One region of the Candidatus Enterococcus clewellii genome, then DNA from elsewhere that is predicted to be linked to it. Evidence: predicted binding sites of a transcription regulator. Region 1 holds the regulator's gene; the other holds the start of a gene.
The links. Region 1 encodes LexA, which represses DNA repair genes until DNA is damaged. Its sites were predicted from a motif close to CNAACANNTGTTNG; they were not measured.
Positions count from the first base shown of each region.

Region 1 (8,284 bases):
ATACAATCTTAATGAAAATATTGTATAGTTAAAAAAACAGACTATAGGAGTTTGATTATATGGAAATCGTAAATATCAGTCCCCGAGGATATTGTTATGGTGTCGTCGATGCAATGGTCATCGCGAGAAATGTCTCTTTAGATGAGTCATTACCCAGACCTATCTACATATTGGGGATGATCGTTCACAACAAGCATGTGACAGAAGCTTTTGAAAGCATTGGTATACATACTCTGGATGGAGAAAATCGGGAAGCAATTTTGGAACAAGCAGACTCAGGCACCGTCATTTTTACCGCTCATGGTGTCTCGCCGAAAATTAGAGAACTGGCTGAGAAAAAAGGTCTGACGGTTGTTGATGCAACCTGTCCAGATGTGATGATCACCCATGAGCTTATTGAGCAGAAGGTCAATGATGGCTTTGATGTCATTTACATTGGGAAAAAGAATCACCCAGAACCAGAAGGAGCTGTTGGCGTTGCGCCTGAACATGTTCATTTAGTAGCAACGATTGACGATATAGATCGCTTAGAGTTTTCAACAGACAAAAAACTGTTTCTAACAAATCAAACAACTATGAGCCAATGGGATGTATTAGATTTGATTGATTTAATTAAAATAAAATACCCTCTGGTTGAGATCCATCAAGATATTTGCAAAGCGACTCAGGTTCGTCAAGAAGCTGTAGTGACACAATCTCAAGGCTGTGACCTGACGATTGTTGTTGGCGATCCTAAGAGCAATAATAGCAATCGCCTTGCTCAAGTGTCTGAACAACAAGCAGGGGTCAAAGCCTACCGTGTATCGGATGTCTCGGAAATTCAACCGGAATGGTTAAAATCTGTCGAAAAAATCGCAGTTACAGCCGGTGCCTCTACCCCAACACCAATCGTTCGTGAAGTAATCAATTACTTACAAGTGTTCGATTATACCGATCCTACAACCTATATACAGAAAAGTACTGTTACTGAAGAAGCAATCCTTCCTCGTCCGCGTAAAAAGGACATTTCTTCAAATCGTGCAAGACGTTTGGAAGAATTACGTAACGGTAAACGGTAAATAATCATTTTTCAATCTCAAGGATATAGTAAAGCTATTTATATCCAAGAAAAAATCCGAATGATCCAGAAAATAGGTATTCCTATTTTCAAGATTATTCGGATTTTTTCTGAGGGCTTCCCCAGTGCATCTGCTCCACTTTCACAGTAAATCATTCCACTCTTACTGCTTTCATACTAAGAATAAGCACAGTGTGAACAAATACTTTTGGACTACCGCTTATTTGATTTTAAGGAGTATAACGATACTGGTTATCTCTTTCGATTCACTCTAGTACTGTAAAAAAACCAATCTATTAGCTACCTTACCTGTATAACTTGTCCTACAGTAATTAGATCAGCAGATAGACCATTGAGAGACATCAGCTGTTCTACACTCGTGCCATAGCTTTCAGCTATTCCCCATAAGGTATCTCCAGAATTCACCGTATAATCTGAAAGACCAGATTCTGAATAGATAACCGCTTGACTCTCAGTATCAGCATAATAACTATACCCAGCCGTTCCTGTATCAAATCGGGTCAATCCATATGCTTCAATCAACCAATTCAACTTTTGTGCATATCCTGGATCTGTCGCATAAGTTCCCGTTAACGCCGCGGTCGCGTCCATATAGCTTGTCGTATTACTCTTCCAAACATTAGAGTAATAATAATTGCCATACCCTGAAACAGCGTACAAAATCACATTGGCATGATCTTGAAACGATTCATAGTAGGAAGAATATACGCGAAATGGTTCCGATGTCATCAACCACTCACCATTCAAGTATTCAGTTGTAGACATATATACTGATTGCCCAGCATAACTCCCTTTTACCCCAAAAAGATTATAATTCGGTGCACTGGCTAGTTGAGAATTTCCATAGCTACTTTCCAATAAAGCTTGAGCAATCATTACTGATGCATATAAATCATTCGCACTAGCTACGCTAGAGGCCGAGTAACCAATAGACTCAATAAAGTCTATTGGTGAGACAGAGGATATTTCTTCATAAGCATAGGCTTCTGTTTCATCCGAAAAAAGCGCTGCTCCGCCAACCAACGGCGCAGACAATAAAGCAACTCCAACACCTGAAGCCAAACGATTCGCATTTTTTTTATGCTTGATAGATTTTTCTATATGTCTGCTGCTGCGTGTTTCACGTTTCTCCATTCACTTTGTTCCTCCTTAATAATTTCATAATAATAGTGTATGATAATTAAATAAAAGACACAACAATATAGAATCTAATTTGATCCAATTTAATCTAATTGAAATTTATCCGAAATATAATTAATGTAAAAGAAAGACTAAATTATTATTATTAACATTATATATACTTTACTTTTAGAACAATTATTGTTATATAGAATTTATTTATATAACCTTTTATATTTGTTTCAGAAAAAAACAGGCAAGGATTCTACAACGAATCCCTGCCTGTTTCTATACAATTTTTTATTTCGCTTTTATAAGCTATTATACTTTTCTGTAACATTTTCAACAGTGAAACCAAATTCTTTCAATACAGTATCGCCAGGTGCAGAAGCGCCAAAATGATCAATCGTAACTGTTGTTCCTTCGAAGCCAACATAACGATCCCAACCAAATGATGAAGCAGCTTCAATCGCCACACGTTTTTTCACATCTTTTGGTAGTACTGATTCTTTATATTCAGCAGACTGTTCTTCAAACAAATCAAAACTTGGCATAGATACAACAGATACATCTTTGCCTTGCGCAGCCAATGCTTTTTGAGTATCGATCGCAAGATTCACTTCAGAACCCGTCGCAATTAAAATACCTTCTGGTTTGTCGCCTTTTTGTGGAGAAATGACATACGCACCTTTTCCTACAAATTCTTCAGCCATAGCTTGTGTTCCTTCAATTACAGGAAGATTTTGACGACTCAACACAAGAATTGTTGGTTTGTTTGTTGATGTCATTGCAAGCTTCCATGCCGCAACAGTTTCATTTCCATCTGCTGGACGGATAACTTGCACACCAGGCATACAACGAACACTAGCTAGCTGTTCAATCGGCTCATGAGTTGGTCCATCTTCACCAACTGCTACTGAGTCATGTGTTAGCACATACGTAACCGGTGTTTTTTGAATTGCTGCCAAACGAATAGCTGGACGTAGATAGTCAGTAAAGACAAAGAATGTTCCGCCATACACTTTTGAACCGCCATGAAGCTGAATACCGTTCATAGCTGCTGCCATTGCAAACTCACGTACACCAAACCAGATGTTGCGTCCTTCGTATTGACCAGGCTCGAAATCCTTCTCTCCAGCTACCATCGTATTGTTGGAAGCTGATAAGTCAGCAGATCCGCCCCAGAAGCTTGGTACAGCTTTAGAGATTGCTTGAATCGTCTCTTTGCTTGTTACACGGCTGGCTGCACTGCTGCCAACTTCGTATACTGGTAATTCTTTATCCCAATTTTCAGGTAATTTATCAGCAAACGCATCTTTGAATTGTTGCGCCAATTCTGGATGTGCCTTACTATAATTTGCAAATAGCTCATTCCACTCAGCTTCAGCTTTTTCGCCTTTTTCGATCATTGTTTCATGGAAACGTGCAGCTACTTCTTCTGGCACTGTAAAGTCAGGATACTCCCAGCCATAAACAACTTTTGCAGCGTCGATCCCTTCTTGACCTAGAGGTGCGCCATGAACAGCTGAAGTTCCTTCTTTTGGAGAACCAAAACCGATAACTGTTTTCACTTCAATCAATGTTGGCTTGTCCGTTTCAGCTTTCGCTTCTTCAATTGCTTTTGAAATAGCTTCCAGATCATTGCCATCTTTTACCAAAATATGCTGCCAGTTATACGCTTCAAAGCGCGCACCAACATTTTCAGTGAAGGCTTTTGATGTCGGTCCGTCTAAAGAGATATCATTTGAATCATACAACACGATCAATTTGCCTAATTTCATGTGTCCGGCCATTGAAGCAGCTTCTTGAGAAACACCTTCCATCAAGTCACCATCACCACATAAAGCATAAGTGTAGTGGTCAACGACTGAGAAGCTGTCCTTATTGTACACTGCGGACAGATGCGCTTCTGACATTGCCATACCTACTGCCATCGCAATCCCTTGTCCTAGAGGGCCTGTAGTCGCTTCTACGCCATCTGTGTGGTCAACTTCCGGATGTCCCGGTGTTTTGCTATCCCACTGACGGAATGATTTCAAGTCATCGATTGTCACTTTGTAGCCTGATAGATGAAGCAGACTATACAGTAAAGCTGAACCATGTCCTGCTGAAAGAACAAAACGGTCGCGATCCGCCCAGTTTCTAGAAGTGGTTGGGTTTACTTTCAGGTGTTTTGTCCATAATGCATAAGCCATAGGGGCAGCACCCATAGGTAGACCTGGGTGGCCTGAATTCGCTTTTTGAATTGCTTCAATACTTAGTGTACGTACCGTATTCACACCAAGTTGATCAGTTTTATCGAACAAAAAAATCATCTCCTATTTAGGTTTTTTTTACCTTTATTATCAACATTGTAACCCATTTCATGGATGAAAGCAATGAATTTAAGTAAAATCCACTGTAATTATTTGCGATCGTGCAAACCTTTTTCTTTTTGAATCTGTTTCAATTTATCTGGTGTTACATCATTGCCTTTGGGATCAACAACCTTCATTCCTTCTATATGATGACGCATCCCTTTTCTGAATGTCTTAATATATTCTTCACGAAGCTGTTTCTGCTCTTGCTTCTCAGCAGCAGTCAGTTCAGTTTCTTTTGACTTCTTAGACAATTCATTAATACGGGCAAGCTTTTCTTTTGACAGCACTGTTCTTCCCTCCTTCTTTTCTGCGACAGATTGCAGTTGCATAAAACCACTGTTCATAGTTTCACAGTTCCTCAAATCAGCTTTTTATTTTTTCAGCCAATCCGACTGCGTTGTCAACACTCTAATAGTATAAGAAGAAGCGCAAAAAAACAACTAAATTCCATGAAAGAAAAACACGAACGCTTGTTTGATTTAAATTATTAAGTGTGATAGACTGTAACTATAAAATTGAAAGAAGGTGCGGATATTGGCAAAGCGTACTGAAACAAGACAAGTCGAAGTATTAAAATATATATATGATCAAGTAGAACTTAAAGGATATCCCCCAACTGTTCGGGAAATTGGGAAAGCTGTTGATCTTTCTTCAACCTCCACTGTTCACGGGCATTTGGCTCGTTTAGAAAAAAAAGGATTGATTTTAAGAGATCCGACAAAGCCAAGAGCTATAGAATTGACACCAGAAGGCCTGGAAAAAATCGGTATTCAACCCACAACAATCCCAATGTTGGGTGTTGTAACAGCTGGTGAACCAATTTTAGCCGTTGAAGAGGCTTCTGACTTCTTCCCACTTCCTCCTGATCTTCGTTCAGAGGAAAACGCCTTGTTCATGCTTACCATTCGAGGAGAGAGTATGATCAATGCCGGAATTCTAGATGGCGACCAAGTCATCGTAAGAAAGCAGCAGACAGCATCAAACGGTGATATTGTTATCGCAATGACAGACGAAGACGAAGCAACCTGCAAACGATTTTTCAAAGAAAGCAGTTATGTACGTCTACAACCCGAAAACGATGCCCTAGAGCCGATCATTTTAGATAATGTCAGTATCCTAGGTAAAGTAGTTGGGCTTTATAGAAATCATATATAACTCGTAATAGACGATTTAAAGCAGGGCTTCTCAAACGAGAAACCCTGCTTTTTGCTCTTTAAAAGTGTCTGAGCCAACGGCTAAACGCTTCTGAAAAAAGTGCTGGCTGTTCTATTTGCAGATTATGGCCTGCTTTATCAAGCACTTGAAAGGAGCCTCGTGAAAATGAATCCATCAAACGGAAAGCATCCTGATACCCCACACAATCATCTTGTCTGCCAGTTAAAATCATAGTAGGTTTATCAAACACTAGTGCTTCAAATTCCGATTCAAAGGACAACTCATAGCCAGTTTTTTGATACGTGGTAACGAACGCTTCGTCCGCCCTTTCTAAACCAGAAAAGATCTCTTGCTTGTATCTCATCCAAGTTGCTTCTGTGGCTATAACAGCCATTTCCAGAAAATCTGAAAATTTTTCTTTTTCCGCATCCGTCGGAACAAGCGCCTTTGATCTTTCCAATAACTGCTTCGTCGGAAGATTTCTCTTGTTTCTATCAGCGACTGTACATGGACATAATAAAAATAGCCCTTCCATAGCATTAGAATTTGAGTAGGTCAACCCCAATGATAGATACCCGCCGTATGACTGACCAACCAGTAGAAATTTTTGTGAACCAATCACCTGATGAACAAAATCTTGAATCAGCTTTAGCATATTATCTGCACAAGAAACATCTTCTCCAGCAGTGGATCTCCCCATTCCAGGCAAATCCAGATAAATTCGCTGATAGCCTTCAACCTGACGAAAAACCGGTTCTAAACAACCAACCATCACCTCGTGATCTTCCGGAAACCCATGGAGGCACAACACGGGCTTTCCTTCACCAATGATTCTATAGTGAATAGAACAACCATTTATTTCGATTTTCATGTTCGTTCCTCCTTTGCAATACACACAAAGCAAAGCTATCTATGCTGATTTTCGTTGATACGTTTCAAAAACATGAGCATACGCATTTTTCTCGTCCACTTCGCCTTCACTCGAGTTGATCAAGGTCCACTCACCCCAATTGATCTCTGGAAAAGTAGTATCTCCGTCAAATGTTTCATGAATCACAGTCCGATACAATACATCACAATGGGCCAGAAAATCCTGATAGATTTTTGCTCCTCCGGCAATAAACGTAATTCCTGAGAACTCCTCCGCATACTTCAAGACCTCTTCCACACTATGCATAACGGTGATTCCTTCTCCTTGATAGCTCAAGTCTCTAGTTAAAACAATCGTTTTTCGGTTTGGAAGAGCCTTTCCGCCCATTCCTTCAAACGTTTTTCTCCCCATAACAATAGTGTTGTTCTCTGTCATTTTTTTGAAGAATTTCAGATCATTTGGCAAATGCCAGGGAAGAATATTCCCTTTTCCAATCATTCCTTGCTCACCTTGAGCCCATATAGCTGCTAACATACACCTAACTCCTTTCAACCCTTACACTGCAATCGGCGCTTTTATTGTTGGATGAGGGTCATAGCCCTCTAAAGAAATATCATCCATTTCAAAATCAAAGACAGATTCCTTTTCCTGATTTAAAATTAGTTTTGGTGCATTGCGCACTGTTCTTGACAGCTGTTCTTCCATTTGCTCGATGTGGTTACTGTATAAATGAGCATCCCCTAACGTATGAACAAAGTCACCTACTTGCAGCCCTGTTTCATGTGCGATTAAATGTGTCAGCAACGCATAGCTGGCGATATTGAATGGTACGCCAAGAAAAACATCCGCACTCCTTTGATACAGCTGACAGCTAAGCTTGCCATCATTTACATAAAATTGAAACATGGTATGACATGGGGGAAGCGCCATGGTTGGAACATCTTCCGGGTTCCATGCTGAAACAATCAAACGTCGAGAGTCTGGAGTGGTTTTAATCATATCAATCACATTTTGCAGCTGGTCAATGAAGGAGCCATCCTTTGTTTCCCAGTGGCGCCACTGTGCACCGTAGATATTACCCAACTCACCATGCTTGTCTGCGAAATCACGGTCCGTAAGAATTTTTTCACAAAAAAGCTTATGCTGTTCTTCGTAAGTCGCTTTAAATGCTTCATCTGTTAATACACGATGCCCAAAGTCCGTCATATCCGGTCCTTGATAGTCGTCGCTCTTGATGTAGCGTTCAAATGCCCACTCATCCCAAATATGATTATTGTGCTCTAATAGGTAACGAATATTCGTATCTCCTTTGATAAACCAAAGCAACTCGCTTTTGATTAGTCCAAACGGCACTCTTTTCGTTGTTAGCAACGGAAATCCTTCTGATAAATCAAATCTCATCTGATACCCAAAAATACTTTTTGTGCCAGTGCCTGTTCGATCTTCTTTAACGTGCCCTTCCTTCAAAATCTTTCGACCTAAATCAAGATACGCATTTTCCATACCGATTCCTCCTACTATTCGCTTGTATATTGGCTCAAATAATCCCAACGTTCAATTTTATCTTCTAATTCCCGTTCCAGCTCATCTAATCGTTTTTGCAGCTCCTGCAATCTTGTAAAGTCATCGCCTTGATGATTCATCTCTTCAGAAATATGCTCCTGTTCTTCCTCAAGAGCTGCGATATCATCCTCGATCACT
Region 1 covers NZ_CP147247.1:325,433-333,716, reverse strand. The annotation lists gene A5888_RS01665 (4-hydroxy-3-methylbut-2-enyl diphosphate reductase) at 60-1,058, shown strand; gene A5888_RS01660 (glucosaminidase domain-containing protein) at 1,358-2,212, opposite strand; gene tkt (transketolase) at 2,509-4,503, opposite strand; gene A5888_RS01650 (DUF896 family protein) at 4,602-4,844, opposite strand; gene lexA (transcriptional repressor LexA) at 5,092-5,712, shown strand; gene A5888_RS01640 (alpha/beta fold hydrolase) at 5,771-6,583, opposite strand; gene A5888_RS01635 (dihydrofolate reductase) at 6,623-7,117, opposite strand; gene A5888_RS01630 (thymidylate synthase) at 7,139-8,086, opposite strand; gene A5888_RS01625 (ABC-F family ATP-binding cassette domain-containing protein) at 8,101-8,284, opposite strand, start outside.

Region 2 (8,284 bases), 420 kb from region 1:
TTCCTTTCATTTACTATCTATTTCCTTCCAAAATGCTTGAATATTTTTCTCTAAATGGTGGACTGTCGGCAGAATTTGCGCCCGATACCAGTGTGGTGGTACCAGCCGCTGATAAGCCGGACTGGCAAAGCGCTGATCCAGTAGTAGAACAACCCCGTGATCCTCTGCATCTCGAATCACCCGTCCTGCTGCTTGGAGAACTTTATTCATGCCTGGAATCTGATAGGCGTATTGAAAACCTAAGCCCTGCTCATCAAAATAATTCTTGATCAGCTCCTGCTCCTCATTGATTTGAGGAAGTCCCACACTTATTACTGCTGTTCCTATTAGACGATCTCCCTTAAGATCGATTCCTTCAGAAAATACACCACCAAGTACACAAAAACCAATTAGTGTCTCTTGGGGTTCAGATACAAACTGTGCCAAAAAAAGTTCCCGTTCTTTTTCATTCATTTCTGTCTGTTGGATCAATGTCTTGACCTGTGGATTTGCTTTCTTGAATGCTTCATAAACCATATCTAAATAGGCGTAAGAAGGAAAGAAAAACAAATAATTACCCATCTTTTGATTAATCATCGTCGTCAAGCTTTCAACTAAGTAATCAAGACTTTTTTCTCGTTCTCGATAAGTCGTTTGAACATAGCGTGCAATCAGCAAGCGCTGATTTTCTTCTGGAAAAGGGTTGGGGATCCGATAGGTCAAGCTCTCTTCTTCTCCGCCAAGAATGTCTTTATAGTAGCTCAGTGGTGTAAAGCTTGCAGAAAATAGGATACTGGCATTCGCCATCGATAGCTTCTGCGCTAATAAATACGATGGGTCCAAACAGAACAATTTGACAGATAATCCACGATTTTTCTTTTGGATGTACGTACAATAATGATCATCATAAAACTCACCGATCTTTAAATAGTTCAGCAAAGCAAAATAAATTTCCAACAATTGATTCAGTTCCGGCAACTCCTGATTCTGCGGCAACCACTCACCGATTTTTTCCGTCAACCGAAAAACCTTCTTCTCCATCCCATCAAGGTAAGCAGGCTGAGAAATGAATTCTTTCTCTTCACTGATACATAATTCATCCAATCGATCAAATTCGTCAACTACTTTATTTACCGCACGGGTCAATGGTGCGCTTTTTTTCTTTAGCAGCTTCTTCATCATGAGCAACTGTCCTTTGGAAAGCTCTGCGGAATACATTTCTCTGGAACGGCTAACCAAGTTGTGTGCCTCATCAATCAAAAACAAGTAGTCTTTTTTCACTCCCTCATCAAAGAAGCGTCGTAAATAAACGGTTGGATCAAATACATAATTATAATCACAAATAATCAAATCACACCACAGACTGACGTCTAAAGATAGTTCATACGGACACAGTTGGTGTTTTTGCGCATATTTTTCAATAACTTCACGGCTAAACTGATTCTCATGATGAAGAATATCCCAAAGCCCTTCATTTAGACGATCGTAATACCCAGCAGCAAAAGGACAGTGCTCTGGTGTACAGTTTCTTTCGGTTAAAAAACAAATTTTGTCCTTCGCCGTAATCGTCAAGCTTTTAATTTTCATTTCCTTTTGATTCATTGCTTGGACAGCATCTTCAGCAACCTGTCTAGTGATTGTCTTTGCAGTCAAGTAGAAGATTTTTTCCGCTTTGCCTTCCCCAATAGCTTTTAACGAGGGAAAAAGAGTAGAGATAGTTTTTCCGGTGCCTGTGGGGGCTTCTACGAAAAGACGTTGTTCACTAAGAATTGTTTTGTATACTGAAACTGCCAGCTCTCGTTGGCCCTTGCGATACTCTCCATAGGGAAAAGGCAGCTCCTTCAATGACTGATTACGAACCGTACGCCAGTTCTCGCTAAAAATCAGCCATTTCTCGTATTCCTCTAATAACTCGTCTAAAAACTGTTTCAGCTCTATACGACTGAATACTTTTTGTGTTTTGGTGACTTCTTCCGTTGTGGTCTGAAAATAGGTAAGCTGTAATGTAATCTCTTCAAGCTCTTCTTGCTCACTATAAATCGCACCATAACATTTGATCTGATGCCAGTACATCGCCAACTGTTCGTCATAGATATCCTCGAATGCCGATTCAGATGTTTTAATTTCATCGATCACTAACTGTTCCTGCTCATTCGTAAATAGACCGTCCATTCGCCCTTCAACAAAATAGGGCTTGTCGTTCAACACTACTTCCTTCGCAATTTTCACTTCTTTTTGATAGCCTTTACCGGCCTCCTTCTGAAGCTTGCGATGGATTCGTGCCCCCTCTTGTGCCGTATGATTACTCGTTCTGCGTGAATCAATACTCCCTTGACGTAAAATAAACTCGACCAGTCTGCGAATTGGAATTTTTTCTGAATGAAACATCTGTCGTCCCCTCACAATCCCTCCTATTATAAAACATACGTTCGCAAATAGAAAGTGACTGACAAAAAAAATACTGATCCTCACATTTTTCTGTAAGAATCAGTTTTTTACATGCTATTCGCCTAATGTCTCACGGACTTTTTTAGGTAGCTTCGCAACAACTAGCTCATAGGATTTTTTTAGTAGGGCTGCACATTGCGCTTCATTGAATGTATTATCCTTGAGAATGATTGAATTCCAATGCGTTTTATTCGCGTAATAGCCTGGAACAATGAAGCTGTACTGCTCTCTCAACAGCTCATTTTCTTCTGGCTCTCCTTTGAATGTAAAGATTTCATCGCCCTCTTTGTTTTCACCCAACATCGCGAAAAATTTCCCTGCGATATCGAAGTAGTCGCAGTCCCAGCTCTCACGATAATAAACAGAGGCTCCCGGAAATGTTTCAGCTTCCTTTTTCAATGCTTCTTTTAATTTTTCCATTCAACTCACTCCTATTTTTAGTTACTAAAATAAAGGCTAGACGAGTCGCTTTGCTCACGAGCAATATAGGAAACTGATAGAAAGGTGCCCTTTCCTTTTATACTCAGTTTATCTTATTGCCGACTGAGCAGACTCGTAAAGCTAGATAATAAAAAGGAACTAGGACATTACTATGCCCTAGCCCTTAAAATCGGATAGACAGCAAATCAGAAGGAACTCCCGTCACTTGCTTTCTTTTAATCCTTACCGAAAATGCGCAGAAATGCTAAGAACAGATTAATGAAGTCAAGATACAGCTGTAGCGCCATATAAACTGCAATTCCATTTCCAGCCGTTCCATTTGATGCAAAATAAATAGTTCTGATTCGTTGATTATCATAAGCAGTCAAGCCTGAGAAAATCAAGACCATGATGATAGAAATCACGTAATCCATTGGTCCACTTTGGAAAAAGAATAGGTTAAGCAGCATTGCCACAATAATCCCTATCAAGGCTGTCAATAACGCACGTCCCATACCAGATAGGTCCTTCTTCGTCAAAACACCTACGATCGCCATACAACCAAAGGTAGACGCTGCACTGACAAAAGCAGAAACAACTGTCGCTTCCGTATACATTGATAATGTGACTGCCAATGTAATTCCGTTAATTGCTGAGTAAGCAATAAAGCCTCCTATGGCAAGCGATGGATTCTTTTGTGCTTTCATCCCTAAAAAAATAACCAATGCAATCTCAGCGATCCACATTCCCATAAACGCATATGGGTATTGATATAGAAACATAACCATTTCATAATAAAATACATTCAGTATCAGGTAAGAAATAACCGCGCTGATCCCTATCCCTAGTGCTAAAAAACCATAAATTTTCGCATAAAAGCTATTTAAGCCTTCCTGCACCTTTGTTGTCTCAATTTGATTCATTGAATACTCCTTCTTTCTCAGTTGGTTCATCTAAAACAACATGCTTTGGCGGCTGTACGATAACCACAGCATCCAATACACGGTTTTCTTCTTCATTGACTGCCTCAATAGAAATCGTCACGACATCCTTCATTTTATCAATTTTAATAACCTCAAAATGAAAAGTCAGTGTTTCGTAATGAAAAACAGGTTCTAAAAAATTCGTAGAAAAATTGACCACATGTGAGCCTGGTCCAGGCAAGTGCTTTGAAATGGCACTCGTAATGATTCCCATCAACATGATCGACGGTACGATCGGTTTTTGATACTCAGTTTGCTTGGCATAATCATGTTGGATATAGAGGGGGTTGGCATCATTCGTCAGGCCTAAATAAAGCAGCAAGTCCTTGTCTTCAATTGATTCCGTTAAGGACAACGAATCGCCTTCCTCGATATCTTCGATGGTTTTGCCTAATTTCCTCGGTTTTCCGATGTTCAAATTAGTACACCTCCATTAATGATAAGATAATTGTACCAAAACCACTGCAAAAGGCAAGTAGAAAAGAACGCCGACACGAGTAGACTCTTATCAGAAATGATAAAAATAAATTACTACTTGTTTTTATGAAAATAGTGAAATAATAAAAAACGCGAGAAGAATAACTTCCCACGCTTCTAGATTCTCAACTGAATTTAGAGTACATTTCTTGTTGTGTTACTTAGTAATGTTTCATAGGCTTGTTCGAATTTTTGAACATCTCCTGCACCCATGAAGACAACTACTGCATCTTCATAATCAAGTAATGGAGACACGTTATCTTCTTTAATCACTTGCCCGCCTTTTTTGATACGGCTGCCAAGATCTTCAATCTTCACATCGCCTTGTGTTTCTCGAGCTGAGCCAAAAATATCACATAAAAAGACGTGATCAGCTAAATCCAACGCTTCTGCAAACTCATCCATCAGTGCAATTGTCCGCGTAAAAGTATGTGGTTGGAAAACTGCGATGATTTCTCTATCCGGATATTTTTGACGTGCGCCGTCAATGGTCGCTTTGATTTCTGTTGGATGATGCGCATAGTCATCCACGATTACAACATCACCGACTTGTTTTTCAGTAAAGCGGCGTTTTACTCCTTGGAAAGTCAGCATTTCTTCTGCTACTTTCTTCATGTCCAACTCTTCAAAATAAGCAACAGCAATCACACCTAAAGCATTCATAATATTGTGTTCACCAAATGCCGGCAAATCAAAGTGCCCAACAAAATCCTCGTTATGATAGACATCAAAGACAGAACCTGTCGTTGTTCGTTCGACATTACGCGCCTGGATATCATCATTTTCATTCATCCCATAGTAGTAGATAGGTACATCAACCTCAAGCTTACGCAAATATTTATCATCGCCATAAGCAAAAATTCCTTTTTTCACTTGACTAGCCATTGCCTGAAAAGCAGAAAACACATCCTCAATGCTCTTATAATAGTCTGGGTGATCAAAATCAATATTTGTCATGATCACATAATCAGGAGAATAAGCCAAAAAGTGTCGACGATATTCGCAAGCTTCAAACGAGAAAAACTCTGCATCTGGTACCCCGTGACCAGTTCCATCACCAATCAAATAGCTCGTTGGTTTGATACCACTTAGAATATGAGACAGCAATCCCGTAGTCCCAGTCTTCCCATGAGACCCTGTTACAGCAATACTTGTATATGGTTGAATGAATTGACCTATAAAGTCATGGTAACGAACAACCTCTGCTCCCAGCTCTTTTGCACGCACCAGCTCTTCATGAGCATCTGGGAAGGCATTCCCTGCAATAACAACCATATCCTTTGTAATATTTTCAGCATCAAATGGTAGTAGCTTAATCCCGGCTTTTTCCAAATCTCTTTGTGTAAAGAAATATTCCTCTACATCTGATCCTTGAACACGATAGCCCTTTTCAAAAAGAACTAACGCCAGCGAGCTCATACCAGAGCCTTTGATCCCTACAAAATGATACAACTGATTTTCACGATTCTCCATTATGATCCTCTTCTCTTAAATCTCTATGTAAGTAAACAATAATTATTAAAATTATCCTAAATTGTACGTTTCTCATTATCGTATAAAATGGTAAAATAATCAACTAAAAAAAATATTCTGGTATTTAAGAGAAATTAAATACAAATAAGACGTAAAAATTGCTGTCTGAAAAAGAATATCTTAAAAAAGGAGACTGAATAATCTATACTTCAGATCATTCAGTCCGCTTTAGCCTATAGTGTTTCACACACTGCTTCTTTATTTTTCTTAATTGAAATACTTGCTATTTGTCATTTCCATGCTGGAATCCTCAATAAGACCACTCAATGATTTATCCATGATTCCTTTTTTCTGTTGTTGCTCCGCTTCAGATACTTTTTGAGCATAAGAGGTCTGATTTTTTGCAGACTTAAGCTCTGTACGAGAACGTGGTAATTCTTGTTCTGTATCTGTTCCACCAAAACGTTGCATATTTGGACGGATTTTTTGATATTGACGGCGCGTCAATGGGATATCAGGTTCTTCATTTGGTACATTGAATTTTTGAACTGCCGGCTCTTCTACTCGTTTTTCTCTAAACAAAGTGTCCTCATTATCCAAAATCAAATAGGACGTTGAATCCTTCTTCATAGCAGCCAAAAGATCCTGATCAGAAATCTCTGTAAACTTAGGGACCTCATCCGGTATCACTGAAGCCGGAACGTAAGTGGGAACAAAATAAGGTGCTTCTGACTTTTTCGAGTCATTGAAAGAAGTGATTTTTCTCCCTGTCGTCCGTCTGCCAAATGTAGCAGATTCGAACGTTTCTTTGCTCTGCTTATGCATAGATCCAAATAAATTAGGCTTTTTTTGAGGTTCCATTACTCTGCTATGATGTGTTGAGTAATCAGGAAGGTTCAATTTGTGGCGCTTTAATTCTTCCACTTGTTCCTTTGTGTGCTCTTGCTGCTTTAAATCAGCGATTGCTGCTTGCTTTTTAGAAACTGTTGTAGATTGTCTTGGTGCTGTTGTTGCTGTATTAGTCGCTACATTTGTAGGTGTATTCTTATTTGTAGATTCGAATTCCTGATAGCCTTCAGCAGTAAAATTTCCTCGCTCATTCAAAAGCGGTTCATTTTGAAAAAGCTTACGTCCATTTCCTGTAGACAGCTTTACTCCTACCTGATCATCATAGGCTGGAAATCGAAAATGTTTTCTCGTTACTTGTGCTGCATTTCCCATTCACGTCAGTCCTTTACCTTTGCTTTCCGTTCATTTTACCATATAATTCTGAAATTCTAAACAACTTACACCACTTTTTTGAATAGCTTACAATTAGGCTTGGATTATGTACTCGTTTCAGAAATGGGAATGAAGGCGTTCCTATCAGACATATAGCATTGTCTACCTATAAAATACAATAAGCGACGGTACAAAAGTAACGGTATTTTCTGACCCGTCATTCCCGTCTCTAAAAAGCCGTAGCTTTGAAGGCCATTTAGAAGATTTCGCTTTTGTACCGATCCCTTTTAATGTCATTAATTGATTTACAAAAAAATTGTTTCTGTTTCATAAAAAATCGTTTGATTTTCACTTATCTGTTTCATAAAATTTACACGGTCGCATTTCTCATTATGACTGCTATTTAGAAAAGCAACCAATCTAACAAGTAACAGGAACGAAGAATGAATCTTTCATAATTTTCGGAATGATGAACTGTATGATTCCACTTCATTCAATTTCTCTATAAAAACAGCGCATCCCTCCTTACAGGCAACTGTTGAAAAAGAAAAGACTGGTGCTCCGACAGTCGCCCCCATATTAAATTTTTCTCCATACAGATTCCCCCTTCTTGTTCATTGTAGTGCTTACATTGAGTCTAGCACCCCAGATTGCTTTATTCAATCAATAGCCCTTATGGAAAAATTGTGGATATTTTCAAAAAAAACTGTAAAACGAACTTGCAGATGTCACTTCCCACTAAAAAAACTACCACAATCAGGCTCTTGTGCGCCTGAACTGCGGTAGCAGAATACTTTACTGATTATGGATATAATCTATTTAACAAACGAGGGAATGGGATAGACTCTCGAACATGCTCGATCCCTGTCAACCAAGTAACTGTACGTTCCAGACCTAGACCAAATCCAGAATGAGGAACGGAACCATATTTTCTCAAATCCAAATACCATGAGTATTCTTTCTCATCCAATCCATGTTGGCGAATCTGTTCCAATACGAATTCATAATCGGTTGCTCTTTCTGAGCCGCCAATGATTTCTCCATAGCCTTCTGGTGCAATCATATCTGCACAAATCACGACATCTTCTCTCGTTGGATGTGGTTTCATGTAAAATGGTTTGATTGCTTTCGGATAGTTCAAAATGAACACAGGCTGCTCAAAAGAATTAGCGATAAAGGTTTCATGCGGCGAACCAAAATCATCGCCCCATTCAATATCCTCAAACCCGTTCTTTTTCAGCAATTCTACTGCATCATCATAAGTAATGCGCGGGAATGGCAAG
Region 2 covers NZ_CP147247.1:4,514,769-4,523,052, reverse strand. The annotation lists gene A5888_RS21005 (ATP-dependent DNA helicase) at 7-2,367, opposite strand; gene A5888_RS21000 (MmcQ/YjbR family DNA-binding protein) at 2,482-2,847, opposite strand; gene A5888_RS20995 (Bax inhibitor-1/YccA family protein) at 3,084-3,770, opposite strand; gene A5888_RS20990 (MaoC family dehydratase) at 3,757-4,248, opposite strand; gene murC (UDP-N-acetylmuramate--L-alanine ligase) at 4,443-5,780, opposite strand; gene A5888_RS20980 (hypothetical protein) at 6,048-7,001, opposite strand; gene asnS (asparagine--tRNA ligase) at 7,804-8,284, opposite strand, start outside.
Region 2: a site for LexA is predicted at 2,398-2,411, ahead of A5888_RS21005 (ATP-dependent DNA helicase). Genes of this name have one in related genera too.